DNA from 2 places in the Spirillospora sp. CA-128828 genome. Region 1 is predicted to be linked to the other one. Evidence: riboswitches for the same ligand, from Rfam matches in the RefSeq annotation. Region 1 holds a riboswitch; the other holds the start of a gene.
The links. Region 1 has a riboswitch for cobalamin ahead of ACQPXG_RS44275 (ribonucleoside-diphosphate reductase subunit alpha). Riboswitches for the same ligand answer to the same signal wherever they lie in the genome.
Positions count from the first base shown of each region.

Region 2: it holds a riboswitch for cobalamin, as region 1 does, so the genes downstream of both, cobN (cobaltochelatase subunit CobN) here and ACQPXG_RS44275 (ribonucleoside-diphosphate reductase subunit alpha) in region 1, are expected to answer to the same signal.

Region 1 covers NZ_CP191986.1:9,211,675-9,215,455, reverse strand. The annotation lists gene ACQPXG_RS44295 (group II truncated hemoglobin) at 1-570, opposite strand, end outside; gene ACQPXG_RS44290 (copper resistance CopC family protein) at 641-1,204, opposite strand; gene ACQPXG_RS44285 (YcnI family copper-binding membrane protein) at 1,201-1,911, opposite strand; gene ACQPXG_RS44280 (MFS transporter) at 1,991-2,641, opposite strand; cobalamin riboswitch at 2,737-2,956, shown strand; gene ACQPXG_RS44275 (ribonucleoside-diphosphate reductase subunit alpha) at 3,048-3,781, shown strand, end outside.
Region 2 covers NZ_CP191986.1:5,907,285-5,911,065, forward strand. The annotation lists gene cobN (cobaltochelatase subunit CobN) at 1-1,783, opposite strand, end outside; cobalamin riboswitch at 1,836-1,959, opposite strand; gene ACQPXG_RS28745 (alpha/beta hydrolase) at 2,124-2,792, opposite strand; gene ACQPXG_RS28750 (precorrin-3B synthase) at 2,914-3,781, shown strand, end outside.

The sequences.
Region 1 (3,781 bases):
CCAGCGGCGGCGCTGCGCCTCGGTGATGCCCTTTCCGAGGTGCTGCCGCACCATGTGGTGGTAGCCGCCGCGTTCGCGGCTGTAGCGCTCCGGGCCGCGGAAGACCTCGCCCAGCCAGGCCGCGACCCACTTCGGGTGGTCGGGAGCCATGTGCTCGAAGAGGGGACGCAGCAGGTCGTCCTTCACCACGTTCGTGTAGAACGCCTCGGTGAGCCGCTCCAACGCCTCGCTTCCGCCCGCCCAGTCGTACAGCGTCGGGACGGACGAGCCGGCCCCGGACACGGGCGTCCGCTCGTAGTGCCGCATCTCCTCGATCTGCTGGACGTACGGCTTGATCTCGGCGAAGAACGCCGGGAAGTGCTCGCCGCCCCGGAAGCCCCGCATGTGGTCGTCCGCCGACGTCCAGCCGATGCGCAGGATGTAGGACGACGGCTCGTCGACGCATCTGGACAGCTCGTAGTCCACGCACTGGGGCGCGGCGGCGAGCGGAACGGCGGCGCGCGCGTAGGCGGCCTCGAACTCCTCCGCGTCCTGCGGGTCGATGCGGTAGCGGATGTACTCGACGATCATGATGCCCCCAGAGTGCGACCGGTCGGGTAATCACTGTAATCCTGTAATCACCCGACCGGAAGCACAATGATCAACTCTGGGAGGCGCCGGAACGGCGGAACCAGGCGATCGCGCCGCCCGCCAGGGCCAGGACGAGCGCGATCAGGCCGATCCACAGCCAGCCCGAGGAACCGCCTGAGTCCTGGGCGGACGCGGCCTTCGTCGCCGATGGGGCCGACGGGGCCGACGAAGCCGGCGGAGCCGGTGGCGCCGACTGCGCGCCGCCCTGAGAACCCTTCACCATGAACTTGTAGGTGCCCTCCACCGGATGGCCGTCCGATGCGACGACGCGCCAGCCCACGGTGTACTCGCCGTTGGGCAGCGCACTGCCGACCGCCTGGGTGACCTTGTTGTCCACCGCGCGGGCCGTCCCCGCCTGGTACTGCTTCTGCGACCCGTCGGTCACGACCACGCGCGGCAGCCGGACCGGGTCCCCGTACGTCAGGACGATCTGGGGCGGCGCCGCGACGGTCGAGCCCTTCGCGGGGTTGGCCGACGTCAGCGTGGTGTGCGCGGATGCCGGGACCGCGGTCAGCGCGAGGGCCGTCCCGACGGCCGCCGCACCGGCGGCGGCGCGAAGCGCGGCCCGGATCATGCCCGGCTCCGCGCCCGGTTCAGGCCGTACGCGCCGATCGCGATGCCGATCACCCCGACGGCGATGCCGATGCCGCCGAGCAGCCGCGCCGTCCCGTCGTCGGACGACACCGACGACTTCGCGGCCACCGGCTTCACCTGGGCGGTCAGGCCGGTCGCGTCGCCCGAGCCCTTCGGCAGGAGCTTCAGCGTCGGGGACGGGTGCTCCGGCTCGGCGGCGCCTTCGGCCGGGGCCTCCTCCCACTTGACGACCTCGCCGTCCGAGTACGTCTGGTCGGCCTTGAACACCAGCTGGTCGGTGTCCGTCGGCAGCGGCCCCATGGAGACGTCGAACTCCTGGAACTGGCCCGACTCGATCTTGCCGCCGGTCCAGGTGATCTTGGTGACGGCCTCGGTCAGCTCGCCGCCGTCGGTCTTCACCGGCTTGGGCAGCTTGGACTTCTCGACCTTCGCCGTCCACCCGGGCAGCGGGCGGACCGACACCGACGACAGCGGATGGTCGGCCGGCAGGTTCACGACGAGCTTGGTGGTCGACGCGTCGTCGCGCTCGTTCGGGACGCGGAACGAGACCTTGGCGTACGAGCCCTGCTCGGCGGTCTTCGGGTTGACGGTGACGTGCGCGGACGCGGCCGTGGCCAGCCCGATCACGGACACGGTGGCGAGCGAGGCGATGGCGCCCACGCGGCGCGCACGCGGAAGGAAGGACATGACGGAACTCCGTTCGAGTCGTACGGGAATGGCCGGATGCGCCGGTGGACCGGCGTCCGGTGACGTACGGCGCTCTGCCTCAGAGGTGGGCGAGCGCCCTCGAACGCGGCGGGGGACCCCGCCGGACGACATGGTGCCGTAGTGCGCGTCCGACGCCCGTGACGGCGGCCTCCGCCCCCGCCGCGCGACGGGGACGTGCGGGAGGCTCGGCCGGTTCGACGGCGAACAGGGCGAGCAGCAGCCTGATCGGACGATCGGCCGCGGCGGCGACGCGCCGGGCGAGCGTCCACGCGGCCCGCTCGCCGTGCCGCAGCCATCCGGCGGCGACCAGCGCGGCCACGCAGTGCGCGAGCGTCATCACCAGGCCGTTGCCGCCGTGTCCGGCCGGCACCGCGGTGTCCGCCCCCATGCCGCTCGTCATGGCGGTGTGCACCGCGGGCGTGTGGTGCGCCATCGGGTCGGCGGCGGCCGTGAACAGCGTGTGCAGCGCGAACTGCCCGCCGAGAAGGCCGCCCAGGATCGTCGCCAGCGAGCGCTCGTGGCCCGCCAGCATCAGCGTCACGCCCAGAACCGCGACGAATCCCGCCATCGCCGCCCAGGCCGGAACCCCGGTGCCGCCCGCCAGGACGTGCCCGAGGGTCGCCAACGTGACGCACACGGTGGCGAAGACCACGGCGCGCGCGGTCCGGAACAGCGGATGCGGGGCGGTCGGGGGCATGACGGCACCCATCGTCCCACCATGTGCCGGGTGCGTGCAGCCCACCCCCGGATCCCCACCGACACGCCCAACATCTTGGGGTTACACAAAGATCGCCGACTACATGTAGGGTTCAACCCCGTGCTGGTTCGCCCCCGCCGTTACGCGGCGGGGGCGTCGTAAGAGGGAACCCGGTGTGAGTCCGGGACTGCCCCGCAGCGGTGAGCGGGAACGACCGCCGTCATCACGCACTGGGCCACGGGGTGGCCTGGGAAGCGACGGCCAGTAGGGCGCCTCGACGAGGCGACGCCCGCGAGTCCGAAGACCTGCCAGCAGGTTGTTCGTCCAGTGCCTCGCGGGCAGGCCGGTGGCGGAGCGCGGTATGCCGCCGCGTCCCGTTCGCATGCCTCCGCGAGGCGGCATGCGAGGGGAGATGCACGTGACACAGGCTCTGGTCGCGCCGTTGCCGGCGGGGATCGCGGCCGAGGTCGAGGCGGCCTGCGACGGGGTGCCCGATGTGGACCCGGGGCGGGTTCTCGCCGCAGTCCGGCCGGGTTCCGGTGGGGGGACGAACCCCGGGAGGGACGAGCCGGACACGGCGGCGCTGCGGGACCTCGCGATCGGTGAGGCCGCCGCCCTGGTGCCCGCCGAACCCGGGTACTCCAGGGTCGCCGCGCGGCTCCTCGCCCTGCGGATCAGGGACGAGGCCGCGTCCGCCGGCGTCCGCACGTTCGCCGAGTCCGTCGCCGCCGCGCACCGGGAGGGGCTTCTGGCGGACGCCACGGCCGCGTTCGTCGCCGCCGGCGCGGCCGCGCTCGATGACCTCGTCGACGAGGCCGCAGACGACCGGTTCGAGTACTTCGGGCTCCGCACCCTTTACGACCGGTATCTGCTGAGGCATCCGCGGTCGCGGCTCGTCCTGGAGCGTCCGCAGCACTTCCTGCTGCGCGTCGCGTGCGGGCTCACTCATCCCGACGGAGTCGGGGCGGGGGGCGTGGGGGGTCGTCCCCCCTCGGGAAACACGGCCGTGGACGAGGCGGCCGAGCTGTACGGCCTGCTCAGCACGCTGTCGTACCTGCCCAGCTCGCCGACGCTGTTCAACTCGGCGGCCGCGCGTCCGCAGCTGTCCTCGTGCTTCCTGCTCGACTCGCCGCGGGACGAGCTGGAGTCGAT
Region 2 (3,781 bases), 3.3 Mb from region 1:
CGTCGAGGAGCTGTTCGAGGCGGGCGATGTCGCCGTAGGTCTCCGCGCGGGCCATCGGCGGGACCATGTGGTCCACGAGGACTGCGTGCGCGCGCCGCTTGGCCTGCGTCCCCTCACCCGGGTCGTTGACGAGGAAGGGGTAGATGAGCGGAACGTCGCCGAGCGCGGCGTCGGTGCCGCACGACGCGGACATGCCCGCCGCCTTGCCAGGCAGCCACTCCAGGTTGCCGTGCTTGCCGACGTGGACGATCGCGTGCGCGCCGAACTCGTCCGACAGCCACCGGTACGCGGCCAGGTAGTGGTGGCTCGGGGGCAGGTCGGGGTCGTGGTAGATCGCGATCGGGTTCTGCCCGAAGCCGCGCGGTGGCTGCACCATGACGACGACGTTGCCGGCGCGGAGGGCGGCGAGCACGATGTCGCCGTCCTGCACGAAGAGCTCCCCGGGCGGCGGGCCCCAGTGCCGCTCCATCTCCTCCCGCAGGTCCGGGGGGAGAGTGCGGTACCAGCGTTCGTAGGACGCGGCGGCGATGCGGACGGGGTTGCCCGCGAGCTGCTCTTCGGTGAGCCAGTCCTCGTCCTGCCCTCCGGCCGCGATGAGCGCGTGGATGAGCGCGTCGCCGTCCTGCCCGGCGACGCCCGGGAAGCCTTCGCCGAGGTCGTACCCCTCGTCCCTGAGCCGGGCCAGCAGCCGGACCGTGCTCGCGGGAGTGTCGAGCCCGACGGCGTTTCCGACGCGGGAATGCTTGGTCGGATACGCCGACAGCATCACGACGACGCGCCGCCCGGCGGGCGGGACATGCCGCAGGCGTCCGTGCCGGACGGCGATCCCGGCGACCCGCGCCGCCCGCTCGGGATCCGCCCGGTAGACGGTGAGGCCGTCCTCGTCGATCTCCTTGAAGGAGAACGGGACGGTGATGATGCGTCCGTCGAACTCGGGGATGGCGACCTGCGACGCGGCGTCCAGCGGCGACAGCCCGTCGTCGCTCGCCTCCCAGTCGGAGCGGCTCGTCGTGAGGCAGAGACCCTGCAGGATCGGGACGTCCAGCGCGGCGAGAGCCCCGACGTCCCACGCCTCGTCGTCGCCGCCCGCCCCGGCCGTCGCGGGCCTGGACCCGCCCGCCGCGAGCACGGTCACGACCAGCGCGTCCGCCCGGCGGAGCGTGGCGAGCAGCTCGGGCTCGGCGGTGCGGAGGGACGAGCAGAACACGGGCATGGCCTGCCCGCGCGCGTCCTCGATCGCCTCGCACAGCGTCTCCGCGAACGCGGTGTTGCCCGCCATGTGGTGGGCGCGGTAGTAGAGCACGCCGATCACGGGGCCGTCCTGGGTGCGGGCCTCGCGGTCGAGCCGTCCCCATGTCGGCGTCGGTGCCGGCGGCGCGAACCCGCGTCCGGTCAGCAGCACGGTGTCGGACAGGAAGGCGTGCAGTTCGGCGAGGTTGGCGGGCCCGCCATGGGCGAGATAGGCGTGCGCTTCGGCGCAGACACCGCCGCTGACCCCGCCGCTGACCGTGGACAGCTCCATCAGCTCGGCGTCCGGGGCCTGCTCGCCACCGAGGACGACGACCGGGCGGGGGCCCGCGAGGAGCGCGTCGAGGCCGTGCTCCCAGGCCCGTCGCCCTCCGAGCAGGCGGACGACGACGAGATCGGCGCCCTCGGTCAGCTCCGGCAGATCGTCCACGGCGAGCCGCGCCGGGTTGCCCAGCCGGTAGGCGGCGCCGGACGCGCGGGCGCTCAGCAGATCGGTGTCGGACGTCGACAGCAGCAGGACGGTGCCAGCGGACACGGTCGTTCCTCCCCTGGGGTCCTCGCCCCGGTCGCGGGTGTCGCGACGGCAGGAGTCTCCTGGCTCCCGGATCGATGCTCGCCCCGGCCTTCCCGTCCGTGCGGACAGTGGCCTCAAGCGGGGTTCGCTCCCCGGTCACAGTGGCGGGACCGCGCCGGATTCGCACCGGCTTCCTCCCATTGCCATCGCCTGGGCAGAAGCGTACGGCAGCGCGGCCCGCCTGCAAACAGCGGCGGGCATCCTTCCATGCGCCGTCAGCCGCGACGGGCGGTGATGATCCAGGCCTGGCGCAGTACCTCGTCGTGCCGCCACGGTTCGGCGTCGTAACCGCCGGCGTCCATCAGCGGAGCAATCCTTCCTCGGCGGCGTACGCCTCAAGGCGGTCTGCCAGCTCGTGCGGGCGGCTCAGCGCCGGGGTGTGCCCGCCGTCGATCTCGTCGGGGGTGGTGCCCAGGCGCTCCCGGGAGACGCGGCGAAGGAATCCGGCGGGGAACACCCGGTCGTCGCGGCAGATCAGGACCCGCGTGGGAACGTCGGGCCAGGCCCGCAGCGGAAACGGCTCCCCCATCCGGGCCTCGGACTGGGCGCGCCCCCGCTTCAGCGCCTCGGCGGCCAGCTCCGGTGGGACGTCCTGGTAGAACAGGGCGACGACATCGTCGTAGCGGCCCCGCTCCTCCCGGTCGTATCCGGTGCCGGCCGAGTAGCCGGCGGGCGACTCTCCCGGCGCCGGGATCATGGGCGCGACCAGGACGAGCAGTTCCACCGCCACCCGGTCGCAGACGAGCGGGGCCGTGAAGCCGCCGGACGACTGCGCGACGACGACCAGATCGGTCCGGTCGCCGATCGCCTCGGCCACGGTGCCGGCGTACTCGGGCAGGCCGGCCGAGTCGTCCTCGCAGGGAAGATCCGGCGAAACGGTGTCATGACCGCGCGCACGCAGTTCGGCCTCCACCAGATGCCAGTACCAGCCGACATCGCCGGCGCCGTGGATCAAGACGAATGTGGCCATAGTGGCCCTCCCGCTACCTGGGTCGTACTGACATTCTCGTCGCCGAGCGGGAGGTGCGGAGGCGCGTCGGGGCGCCTGCCGCGGCGCGGCGCGCCGGCAAGGTGCGGTTAACATCCTCCTCGTGCCGAATGCCCCTGCGGCGGGACGCGCGCGTGCCGACGCGTGCCCCGGGACGCTGCAGACCCACGATGCCGCCGACGGGCCGCTGGCGCGCGTCCGCGTTCCGGGCGGCGCGGTGTCCGCCGCACAGCTCAGGGTGCTCGGCGCCGCGGCGCGCGAGCTGGGACTCGACGTGATCGAGCTGACCTCCCGCGCCAACCTCCAGTTGCGCGGCGTCGGCGACCCGCCGGCTCTCGCGGCCCGGCTGGAGACCGCCGGGCTGCTCCCCTCGCCGTCCCACGAGCGGGTGCGCAACATCGTCTCCTCGCCGCTGGGCGGGCGCGGCGTCCACGGGATTCTGGCGACGGATCCGCTGGTCGCGGCGCTCGACGCGGCGTTGTGCGCGAGTCCCCTGCTGGCCGGGCTTCCGGGTCGTTTCCTGTTCGCCCTCGATGACGGATCCGGTGACGTCACCTCCTTGGAAGCCGACGTGAGCTGCACGCCGTCCGGCCTCCTGCTCGCCGGCGTGCCGATCGAGCCGACCTGCGACGAGCCGATCGGGGCGATGGTCGCGGCGGCGGAGGCGTTCCTTGCGGTCCGTGGTGACGCGTGGCGGCTGGCGGAAGTGCCGGACGGCGCGCGACGGGTCGCCGAAAGGCTGGGCGGGACGCTCGGGAAGGCGCGGGACGCCGGCAACCCTCCCGCCCCGCATGCCGGAGTCATCGAGCAGCGGGACGGGTCCGTCGCGCTTGAGGTCGTGCCGCCGCTCGGACGGCTGTCCGGCGCGCAGGCCGAAGCGCTCGCCGACGTCGCGGACGACGTCCGGGTCACGCCGTGGCGCAGCGTGGTCCTGCGCGATCTGACCAGGGATGACGCGTCCGCCGTCGCGG